Regions from separate parts of the Kitasatospora sp. NPDC001547 genome, predicted to be linked through region 1. Evidence: riboswitches for the same ligand, from Rfam matches in the RefSeq annotation. Region 1 holds a riboswitch; the other holds the start of a gene.
The links. A riboswitch is a leader RNA that binds a small molecule or an ion and turns the genes downstream of it on or off. The one in region 1 is predicted to bind cyclic di-AMP.
Positions count from the first base shown of each region.

Region 2: another riboswitch for cyclic di-AMP. It lies ahead of ACFY0X_RS20790 (transglycosylase family protein); the one in region 1 lies ahead of ACFY0X_RS29620 (M23 family metallopeptidase).

Region 1 is NZ_JBIAVL010000021.1:93,852-99,397, forward strand. It holds gene ACFY0X_RS29600 (sensor histidine kinase) at 1-301, opposite strand, end outside; gene ACFY0X_RS29605 (TetR/AcrR family transcriptional regulator) at 605-1,171, opposite strand; gene ACFY0X_RS29610 (alpha/beta fold hydrolase) at 1,216-2,043, opposite strand; gene ACFY0X_RS29615 (YiaA/YiaB family inner membrane protein) at 2,162-2,452, opposite strand; cyclic di-AMP (ydaO/yuaA leader) riboswitch at 2,648-2,806, shown strand; gene ACFY0X_RS29620 (M23 family metallopeptidase) at 2,820-3,665, shown strand; gene ACFY0X_RS29625 (hypothetical protein) at 3,730-4,605, opposite strand; gene ACFY0X_RS29630 (GNAT family N-acetyltransferase) at 4,648-5,235, shown strand; gene ACFY0X_RS29635 (sensor domain-containing protein) at 5,349-5,546, shown strand, end outside.
Region 2 is NZ_JBIAVL010000011.1:13,664-19,209, reverse strand. It holds gene ACFY0X_RS20800 (LacI family DNA-binding transcriptional regulator) at 1-529, shown strand, start outside; gene ACFY0X_RS20795 (hypothetical protein) at 676-876, opposite strand; gene ACFY0X_RS20790 (transglycosylase family protein) at 1,150-2,481, opposite strand; cyclic di-AMP (ydaO/yuaA leader) riboswitch at 2,468-2,669, opposite strand; gene ACFY0X_RS20785 (hypothetical protein) at 3,162-4,121, opposite strand; gene ACFY0X_RS20780 (DUF397 domain-containing protein) at 4,690-4,953, shown strand; gene ACFY0X_RS20775 (ATP-binding protein) at 5,325-5,546, opposite strand, start outside.

The DNA of each region.
Region 1 (5,546 bases):
GGGTGCGCTCCATCTCGTCCAGCAGCGCCTGCTGGTCGTGGGCCATCACCAGGATCCGGCGGGCGACGCTGAGGAAGGCCCGCTGGGTGGAGGCGGTGTGCTCCTGCTCCTGCTGGACGGCGGCGAGTTCGGCGCCGCGGCGGGAGAGTTCGACGGCCAGCTGGTCCTGGAGGGCGAGGAGTTCGCCGTGCAGCCGGTCGGCGCGGCGGCGCTGGGTGACGGACACGGCGCGGTACCGCGCGGCGGCCACGAGGGCGAGGACGGCGAGCACGCCGGTTGCCGTTACGGACCACTGAGTCATCGTCACGCGGCGAATTCTAGGGTGATGATCCTACGAAGGTGTGAACGGATCCCGCCAAGTGACCGGATCTCGTCAATATCGAGTCAATTCGGCGTCAATCGGCGCTCGTTCGACCCCGATCGCACCGCCTGACGAGGCGTCCCACCGGCCTGGCCGGCCCCGGTGGCCGGCGTCGGGACCGGGCCGGTCGGCCGGATCGCGTCCTGTGATGTGTGGGGCCTGTGTGCAGGGTGTTGCGGAAGGGGCGCCATCCGGTGCAGGGGCGGCCCCGAGCCCCGAGTCCGGGCGGGCCGCCCGAGGCGGTCAGGCGGGCCAGCCGCGCAGGCCGGCGGTGAGGGTGGCGATGAGGCGGTCGTGGGTGGTGGTGAGGTCCTCGGCGAGCTGGAAGGCGCCGGCGGTGGAGAGGGACGCGAAGCCGTGGGCGAGGGAGCGGACGGTGCGGGCGGCGTGGACCGCCTCGGCGCCGTCGAGGCCGTACTCCCGCAGGACGGCGATGATCACACCGACCAGCCGGGCGGCCGCCCGGGTCAGGTCGTCGTCGGGCTGCGGGGCCTGGGGCAGGGCGTGGTAGCGGTGCGGGTGCTCGGTGGCGTACGCGTGGTAGGCGCGCAGGACGGCGGCGACGGCGTCGTCCCCGCTGCGTCCGACGGCCGCCTCGGCCAGCCGGTCGGCCAGGTCTCCGGTGACCCGGACGGCGATCATCCGCCGCAGTTCGGCCAGGCCGCCGCTGACGTGCTTGTACAGCGAGGGGGTGGCGACCCCGGCCCGGGCGGCGACGGAGGCCAGGGTGAGGGCCTCGGCGCCCTGCTCGTCGATGAGGGCGAGGGCGTGGTCGACGACCTGGCCGGGGGTCAGTCCTACGCGGGGCATGGGTTCGGGATCTCCGTACGGGTGGCGGCGGGCGGGGACGGGGCTCAGCCGAGTTCGGCGAGGAACGGCAGCAGGGCGTCCGCGGTGGCCGCCGGGTTGTCGGCCATCGGGTAGTGCCCGGACCCCTCGATCATCACCTTCCGCGCGCCCAGGGCGGCGGCCTGCCGGTCGGCGACGAGCTCAGGCTTCGGGAAGTCGGGGTCCGCGCTGCCCATCACCACCAGCGCCGGGCACCGTACCGCGGCCGTCCAGCCGGCCGGCGCCGAGTCGCCGCGGACGTACCCGCGGGTGGCGGCCTTGCGGCCCGGGGTGCGCAGCGCGGCGACCAGGCCGTCCACGTACGCGTCGAAGTCGGCGGGCTTGGCGCCGGGGAAGGCCATCCGGCGCAGGTAGAAGCCCCAGGAGGCCGGCCAGTGGACGAGGGCCGTGCCCATCAGGCCCATGACACCGCGCATCAGGGCGCCCGGCGGCGGGTTCTCGACGAAGGCGTCGAGCAGGACGATCCCGGCGACCCGCTCGGGCGCGTCCCCGGCGGCCCTGACGACGGTCGCCCCGGTGTAGGAGTTCCCGGCGAGCACGGCGCGCTCGATGCCGAGGTGGTCGAGCAGGGCGAGGACGTCGCCGGCGAGGGCGGCCGGGCCGTAGTCGTCCCAGGCGACGGAGGACTCGCCGAAGCCCCGCAGGTCCATGGTGACGACCCGGTGGCCGGCGGCGACCAGCAGCGGCCGCAGGTGCCGGTAGGCGGCCCGGCTGTCGAGCATGCCCGGCAGCAGGACGACGGGGGTGCCGTCGCCCTGCCGGGTGTCGTCGAAGGCGATCCGGCCGCCCGGAACGGTCAGGTACTGGGTGCTCGGGGTGGTGGTGCCGTTCATGGTGGTCCTCCTCGGGCCGCCGGTGCGGGGCATCGGCGGATGCCGCCGATAGCCATAAAGCTAAGGCTAATAGCCTTAGCCGTCAAGCGGTCGGCGGTCGAGTCGGTGCAGGGGGCGGTCAGACCCCCTCCACCTTGAACGGGTCGTGCTCGCTGAGCAGCTTCTCCAGCCGGGCCTGGTCCACCCGGGTCACCATCTCGTTGGACTCCTGCCGGTCCCGGATCACCTTCGCCAGCGTGAACGCGGAGGTGACGGTGTAGAGGAGGCCGATCCCCAGGAAGGCCCGGGTCCACCCGCCGACCGGCAGGTAGGCGATCCCGGCCGCGAGGGCGGTGCCCGAGACGGCGAAGGAGAGGACGGCCTGGATGTAGTAGGCGGCCGTGGTGCGGCTCTGCATCGGTGTGCTCATGGCGTCAGGATGCGGCCGCCCGGTCGGAGCGCACATGAGTAGGCGTACTCAGATGGGGCCGTGCATGAGGGGTCGTTCGTTGACGTTCGATCACCTGGGCGTAAGCTGCTCCGAACGGATGGCTTGGAATCAGAGCCTCCTAGGATTAACGTTTGATAACGCAGCGCGGTCGTCAACGCCGTACCCAGACGGCACCGTGCGCCGTCGCCTAATCCCGCCGACCGGCCCCCGGGCAGGTCAGGGAGCCGGGGAACCACGTTCCTTGGGGTGAATCGGCGGGGCCCCGGCCCGGCCGTAGGAGACCTTCCTGCTCCGAACCCGTCAGCTAACCCGGTAGGCGCGAAGGAAGGAAAGGAGCGCGCCTCCCGTGGCGTCGACGCACACCCCGGCACACCCCGGCTCCGCAGCCGGCACCCAGCTTCTCGACCACCCCGGCACGGACGGCCCCGAGGCCTTCGGTCCGGAGGTCTTCGGTCCGGAGGCCGAGACCAACCGCCACCGGATGCCGCGTCAGACCCGCGGAGCCTCCCCGCTGCTCGGCGTCACCGCCGTCGCCGCCACCCTGGGCGCCACCGGCTTCGCCTCGGCCACCCCGGCCGTCGCCCCCGCCGTCGAGGCCCCGGACGAGACCCCGGTCGCCCTCTCCGCCGACCCCGGACTCGCGCTCGCCGCCCGCATCCAGCACCAGGCCGACAGCCAGCGCACCGCCGCCGAGGAGACCGCCCGGCTGCAGGCCGCGCAGGAGGCGGAGGCCAAGGCCGCCGCCAAGGAGGCCGAGGCCAAGCGCGCCGCCGAGGAGGCCGAGCGGGTCAAGGCCGCCGCCCTCACCCTCCCGGTGAAGGAGTACCGGCTCTCCGCCCACTACGGCCAGAGCGCCCGCTACTGGGCCAACCTGCACACCGGCCTGGACTTCGCCGCCGACACCGGCACCCCGGTCTACGCGCTCGGCCAGGGCACCATCACCTCGGCCGGCTGGGCCGGCTCGTACGGCTACCGGATCGTCGAGACCCTGCCCGACGGCACCGAGATCTGGTACTGCCACCTCTCCTCGATCACCAAGGGCTCCGGCAAGGTCGTCTCCGGCCAGCAGATCGGCAAGGTCGGCGCGACCGGCAACGTCACCGGCCCGCACCTGCACATGGAGGTCCGCCCCGGCGGCGGCGCCCCGGTCGACCCCGAGCCCTGGCTCGAGCAGCGCGGCCTCACCCTCTGACGCACCCGCGAAGGCCCCCGGCCCGGAGCCGCAGCTCCCGGGCCGGGGGCCTTCGCGCGCCGGCTCACTCCTCGACGGGCAGCTGCGCCAGGTACGCCTCGATCTCCTCGTGGCCCGGCTCCGGCGCCAGCTCCGGGAACTCCGTCACCAGCAGCCGCGGCAGCCCCGGCACCGTCCACCCGCCGAACAGGTCGAGCGCCGCGTCGACCGCCGCCTCCTCGAACCGGCCGAAGTCCCCGGCCAGTTCGTCCGGCATCGGCCGTCCCAGCGAGGTCAGCTCGGCCAGGTTGCGGTAGCTGCGCCGCATCAGGCCCTGCTCCAGCAGCCGCCGCGCGCCGTCCGTGGCCATGCCGACCGCCAGCACCCGGCCCGGGCCCCAGCCCTGCTCGTCCGGCTCGTCCAGCCAGCCGGCCGGCACCAGCGCCCCGTACGCGGCCAGCCGCTCGTCCTCCGACAGCTCCGCGAAGCCGGCCAGCCAGTCCCGCACCGCCGCCGCGTCCGTGACGTCCACCCCGTGCGCGTGCAGCAGCAGCGCGTACAGCCGGGGCCAGGTCACCAGGTCGGCGCGGCGCAGCAGCCCGGCCGCGACCTCGCCCTGCCACTCGGCCTCCGCGTGCAGCCGCTCCTGGCGCTTGGCGTTCAGCCGCCGGGCCGCCCGCTGGTGGTCGATCAGCAGCCGGACGGCGTCGCCGTAGGCCAGCGGGTCCTCCTCGGGCGCGGGTTGGACGTACAGGTGGAGCCGCTCGTACAGCAGGTGCTCCACCGCGTCGGAGGTCAGTTCGGGCCAGCCGTCGCGCATCCTGCCCTCGCCCAGCTCCAGCAGCGCCAGCACCGCGCGCAGCGGCCCCTCGGCCACCGGCGCGCGGCCCTGCTCGGCCGCCCAGGCGAGCAGGTCGGCGGCCTTGGTGCGCGGGGCGAGCCGCAGGTCTTCGTCGTTCATAGTCCGAACGGTAGCCGCCGGGCGGGGATAGGGTCGGCAGCCATGGTCCCCGTACGACTCACCGGCCCGCGACTGGCCGTCCGCGAGTACCACCACACCGAGCGCGACGTGGACGCGCTGCACGCGCTGTTCGGCGACCCGGAGGTCACCCGCCACCTGCCGTTCGGACCGAGTGACCGGGAGGAGTGCGCCGACCAGGTCGAGCTCTACCTGGAGGAGGCGATGGCCGGGGAGCGGGACACCTACCGGCTCGCCGTCACCAGGCTCGCCTCCGCCGAGGACCCGGCGGACGCCACGCCGGTCGGGCAGGCCTCGCTCACCCTCGACGGGTACCGCGCGGCCCAGCTCGGGTGCGTGCTGGCCCGCGGGTCCTGGGGGCGCGGCTACGCGGGCGAGACCGTCGGCCTGCTCTGCGACCTCGCCTTCGGGGCCCTGGACCTGCACCGGGTGGCCGCGCGGGTCGCCGTGGCCAACGAGGCCTCCGTCCGGGTGCTCACCCGGCTGGGCTTCCGGCGCGAGGGGCGGCTGCGGCACGACGGGTTCAAGGACGGCGTCTGGACCGACTCGTACCTCTACTCGCTGCTCGCCGACGAGTGGCCCGGCCCGGCCGCCCGGACGCAGGGGGGTTAACCCCACCCCGGATCCGCCAGGCCCCCGGATCCCGACCGGCCACCGCATCCACCAGACTGGACACCGTCAGCGGGACGAACGACCGACAGCACGAGGGGCCGGGGGCCGGGATCATGAGCAGCAGCCGCAGCACGGAGGACCGGGAGTGGGACGTCCTGGGTGCCCACGGGGACGACCGGCGCCCCGCCGGGGCCCGCCGGACCGAGCGGCGGCCGGCCCTGTGGCGGGCGCCGTTCTCGGCGTACTACTACCGCGAGGTCGGCTACGCGCTCACCGGGCTGCCGGTGGCGATCGCCGGGTTCGCCGTCTCG
Region 2 (5,546 bases), on a different contig from region 1:
CCGCTCCGCGATGTGGATGGCGGTCCAGCACCTGGCGGAACTCGGGCACGAGCGGATCGGGCTGGCCGTCGGTCAGCGCCGGTACGTGCCGGTGCTGCGCAAGATCGAGGGCTTCACGGCCGCGATGTGCGAGGTGCTCGGACGCACCCGGGAGGAGGCCGAGAACCTCGTCCACCACACGCTGTTCAGCGTGGAGGGCGGGCACGCGGCGGCCGGCGCGCTGCTCGACAAGGGCTGCACGGCGATCGTCTGCGGGAGCGACATGATGGCGCTCGGGGCGATCCGGGCGGTGCGGCAGCGCGGGCTGTCGGTGCCGCAGGACGTGTCGGTGGTCGGCTTCGACGACTCGCCGCTGATCGCCTTCACCGAGCCGCCGTTGACCACGATCCGGCAGCCGGTCGAGGCGATGGCCACGGCGGCGGTGGACGCGCTGCTGGAGGAGGTCGGCGGGAACGCCGTCCAGCGCGGCGAGTTCATGTTCCAGCCGGAGCTGGTGATGCGCGGGTCCACCGGGGCCTGCGCGCGCTGAGCCCCGGCCGTCACGGCCGACGCAGGGGCCCCGGAGGGCGGTTGCTCTCCGGGGCCCCTCGGCGTGCGCGCGGTCGGCCACCCTGGGGTCGGGGGCGGTCGGCCGGCGGGGGGCGGGCGGTCCGGTTGCCGGCGGCCGTCGGGTGGTCAGCCCTCTTGGCCGGTCGGACGGTCGGCGGTGAGCCGGTGTCCGTCGGCGGCCTCGCCGGTGCGGGTCTCGGTACGGCGGCCGCGGGCCAGGTAGTCGCGCAGGATCAGCTCGACGGCGTCCTGTGGGTTCTTGGTGCCGGAGAGCATCATCGCGTCGATCGCGAGGTTCGCGTCGAGGGTGACGGTGACCTGGGCCATGTGACTCCTCCTCGGGTGCAGAGCAGCAGCATGCCCGCTGCGAGGAGGTGTCCACCACGGAATACGGCGGATCTGCGGAACGGGAGCAGGGCGGCCGGCCCGTCCGGGAACGCCGGAACCCCCGGGGAGAGCGACCAGACTCTCCCCGGGGGTGGCGGGTGGTCAGCGTTCGACTGACAGCTGACAGATGATGAAATCTGTTATCTGTTATCTGTTATCTGTCAGCTGAAATCTGTCAGCCGTCGTCCGTCGGCTGTCGGCCGTTCGCCGTCCTCAGACCCGGCCGGCGAAGTCCGGGGCCCAGTTGGCGATGGTCTGCTCGCGGACGCCCGAGCTGGGGTTGGCGGCCTCGACGTACTTGCCGTTGCCGACGTAGATCGCGACGTGGTAGACGCCGGAGTCCTTGCCGTTGTTGGACCAGAACAGCAGGTCGCCCGGCTGGAGGCTGTCCAGCGAGACGTGGGTGCTGGCGGCGGCCTGGTCGGCGGCGACGCGCGGGACGGAGATGCCCGCGGCGCGCAGCGCGGCCTGGGTCAGGCCGGAGCAGTCCCAGCCGCCGTTGCCGGTGCCGCCGTAGACGTACGCCTGACCGACCTTCGACTCGGCGAAGGAGACCGCGGCGGCCATGCTGCCGGTGGCGGCCGGAGCCGGAGCCGGCGTCTGGGCCTGGGGCTGCGGAGCGGGCTTGGCGGCCGGCTTGGCGGCCGGGGCCTGGGACTGCGCGGTCGGCTGGGCGTTCACGGCGCCGCCGTTCGCGGACTGGCCGGACTTCTGCGAGCGGTCGAACCAGGTGAAGTCCGCGCCGGACTTGTCGGCGGACGAGCCGTCGAAGGACAGGTGCTGGCCCGGGTAGATGGTGTCCGGGCCGTCGGTCAGGGTGCCGCGGTTGAGCTCGTACAGCCGCTCCCAGCCGCCCTGCACGTTGTGCCGGTCGGCGATCGAGGACAGCCAGTCGCCCTCGACCACGGTGTAGTCGCCGCCCTGGGCCTGCTGCTGGCGCTTCTGGGCCCAGTCGCCGCGGCTGCCGGAGGCGGCGGAGTCGCCGGCCGTCTGAGCGTCCTGAGCGGGCGCGGCGGGCTTGGCTGCCGGGGCCTGCGCGGGCTTGGCGGCGGGCTTCGCGGCCGGAGCGGCCGGAGTGGCGCTCTGGGCCGGCGCGGCGGTGGTCGAGCCGGGGGTGGAGCCCGCCGAGGTGTCGACGGCGGCCGGGGTGCCGCCCTTGGTCAGGCCGGCCTTGACGGAGCAGACCGGCCAGGCGCCGGGGCCCTGCGAGGCCAGGACCTTCTCGGCGACGGCGATCTGCTGGTCCTTGGTGGCCAGGTCGGCGCGCGCCGCGAAGGCGGTGCCGCCGAAGGCGGACCAGGTGCTGGAGGTGAACTGGAGGCCGCCGTAGAAGCCGTTGCCGGTGTTGATGCTCCAGTTGCCGCCGCTCTCGCACTGGGCGACCTTGTCCCAGGTGGCGACGGTGGCGGCGGAGGCGGTGCCCGAGGTGAGGCAGGGGACGGTGAGGCCGACGCCCGCGACGCCGAGGGCGGCGATCACGCGGCGGGTGCGGCTGGACAGGCTGGTGCCGTTGGTGGGCAGCATGAAGACGCGGTCCTCTCCCACGCCTGCGAGGTGAGCTGTCGGATTCGGGCTGGAGTTGCCCGGCCGCGCGGTGAGCGCGGCTTCACCCCTAGCCCTGGACCGTTCCGAAGAGTGGTCCGGGGCGACTTACCTGTGGTTCCCCCGCTCCTGCCGTGGTGCGTTTTCGCGCTGCCAGGACATCCGACGGCAGGACTCGGCGTTGCGGATGAACCGGGTTCGTGTGGTCACGAACGGGGAGCACGTTAATCAGACTTAAGTTCAAACCGCAAATGCCTGTGATGCACATCACGGTTTAGTGGGAACTGCCAAAATTGCGGCCGAGCATGATCGTAAATGATCGTTTTCAAGCAATGCTGTTGCGGAAAGCGACAACTGGCTTCGCCTCAGAAGTGACGTGACGGGGCGTCGAATTGCGGAACAGTGTGCTCCGGAGAGTGGGGGAGCGGCCTCGATTCACGTGCCCGGGGCCGCGCTCCCTATTTCCCTTCAAATGACGCCAGAACGGACATTCCACTTCATTGCCGTCCGACTCCCCGTACGGGACGGGTCGGCCGTGGCCAGCCATGGAAGGCGCCAATCCCCATGGGCCCGACAGGGCGGGGGTCGATGCCGGCGGGCAATGCAGTGGGGCCGATGCGAAGGGCCCGGAACGCGAACCGTTCCGGGCCCTTCTGCGCGCGCGAACCGGCGCGCGGTGTCGACTACTGCCCGAGGGATCCCTCGGCGGCCGCGTGGGCGCCGCGAACGCCCTCCAGGGCCCCCTCGGCCTCGGCGGCGGCCGCGGCCTCCGCCTCGGCCCGCGCCAGGTCCTCCGCGGACGGCATGGGCAGTGCGGCCAGGTAGGTGGAGGCGATCAGCTGGCCGACCGACGGGTAGGCGCCCAGCGGCGCGGCCGACGGGCAGCCGGTCTCCTCGGCGGCGGTGGCGAGCAGCTCGGAGTCCGCCTCCGGGCCGATCACCAGCGGGGCCAGCGCCGGGCGCTGCGAGCCGGTGTCCCTGAGGTGGTTGACGGCCGCGGCCACCGAGCCGGGCACGTCGAGCGCCGCGGCGACGACCGGCACGGCCAGTCGGGCGGCGAGCAGCACACCGGTGATGCCGGCCGCGGCGGCCGCGTCCTCGCCGCCGACGGTGGTCAGCACCACGCCGTCGGCGGCGGTCGCGATGGCGAACAGCCGGGCGCGGTCGGCCCGGGCCAGTCCGGCCTCGGACAGCCGGACGTGTACGGCCTCGGCCAGCAGCGGGTGCGGGCCCAGCGGGTCGGTGACGGGGGCGCCGTACTCGGCGGCGAGCGCGTGAAGCTCGCTCAGGAAGGTGTGCGGGCCGGGCACCAGCGGCACCAGGACGGGCATCGGCAGCCCGGCCTCGGCGGCCAGGGCCAGCAGCTCGGCCACCGTGCGGTCCTCGCTGCCCGCGACCTCGGCGCCGTTCCCGGGGAGGTAGCCGACCGCGGTCTGCACGCCGTTCTGCTCGGTGCGGACGATCGAGAGCAGTTCCTCGACGACCGAGCGGGACTCGGGCCCGGCGGTCGCGGGCACGGCGAGCACCAGGGCCGGGGCGCCGGCCGGGATCTCGGGGCGCTCGGGACGACGGTGGCGCCCCCGCGCACGGGAGCCTGGAGTGCGGACGGGCAGTGGCGCGCCCGGAATGGCTGCGGTGCTCATGCCGGAGATCGTAGGACATCCGCCCGTCGGGCTTGCAGTCGGCTGCCGGACAGGATTCGCGCGGTCGCGGTGCGGACCCCGCGCGGACCGGGTGCGTCTCCGGCGCCGGTCCGGGCGCTTTGCCTACAATCCGGACATTCTTCACTCAACCCCCGCGCGGCCGCGGGTGGTTGCCACGACGCGATCCGCGGGGGCGGCCGTTGCACCTGGGGCACGTGAGATGTCTCACAGCATGGGGATGGTTTGACGGAGGGTCACGAGGGTGCGACTCCCGGCGTTCGAAGATCAACATTCAGCGGGGGGGTGCTCACGGCCGGTTATCACGAGCCCGGTGAATCATCGGCTATGTCCGTTTACGTACCGTCAGAAGAAGGCCCGTGAAGAGTTGGCGGATGCGGGTAAAAGGCCTGGTGCACCTGCAACGTCCCGTGCTGATGCACGTGCACTGCAGCTATCATCGCGTCAAGTGAGGCGTTGTGCCGGACCGGTACGGGGCCGGCCCGTTCGTTTCGACGGTGCCGGGGGCGCCGCGCTGGACGACAACTCCGGAGCTCTTCGGGAGATTTCTATGCACGACTCGCAGGACACGCACGGCTCGTACGACACCTACAACGGGATGGCCGCGGCCGATCTCCAGGGGGTGGTCTGGCAGAAGAGCCGGCACAGCAACTCCCAGGGCAACTGCGTCGAGTTCGCGGCCCTGCCGGGCGGCGACGTGGCGATGCGCAACTCGCGGTTCCCGGACGGTCCGGCCCTCATCTACACCCGGGCCGAGATCGCGGCCCTGCTGCTGGGGGCGAAGGACGGGGAGTTCGACCACCTGGCGGTCTGACCGACCGCCGTGCTCCATCATCGGGGGGCCGTCGTGGGTGCCGACACCACGACGGCCTTTGTCTTTCCCTGTTCCGGATGCCACTGCTCCGGGAATCGTCGCTCCGGGAATCGTCGTTCCCGAAACCGCTGCCCCGGATTTCGCTGTCCCGGATGTCGCTCCACCGGGCGAGCACGTCCCGGAAGCCGCCGGCGGCTCCGTGGCGCCGGAGATCCGCGGCGGGGCCTGGCGGAAGGGCCCGGAATGTGGTCCTCCCGGGACTTCCTCGACCGGCCACACGCCGTCCGGCGCAGGGTCCGTCCGGCGCGGGGTCCGTCCTGGGGGCGGGGTTCGTCCTGGGCGCGGCGTCCGTCCTGGACGCGGAGCCCCTCCTAGGCCGAGCGCCGATGCCGTCCGCCGACGTCGACGGGGCCGTCCAGCGGTGAGCGGCCGCCGAGTTCGGGGTGTCCGTCCAGCGGGGAGCCGCCGACCTTCTCCGCCTCGAACATCGCCCAGACCACCTTGCCGCTGCCCAGCGGGTGCCAGCCCCAGGAGCAGCTGAACGACTCCACCAGGTGCAGTCCGCGACCCGACTCGGCGACGAAGTCGGCCTC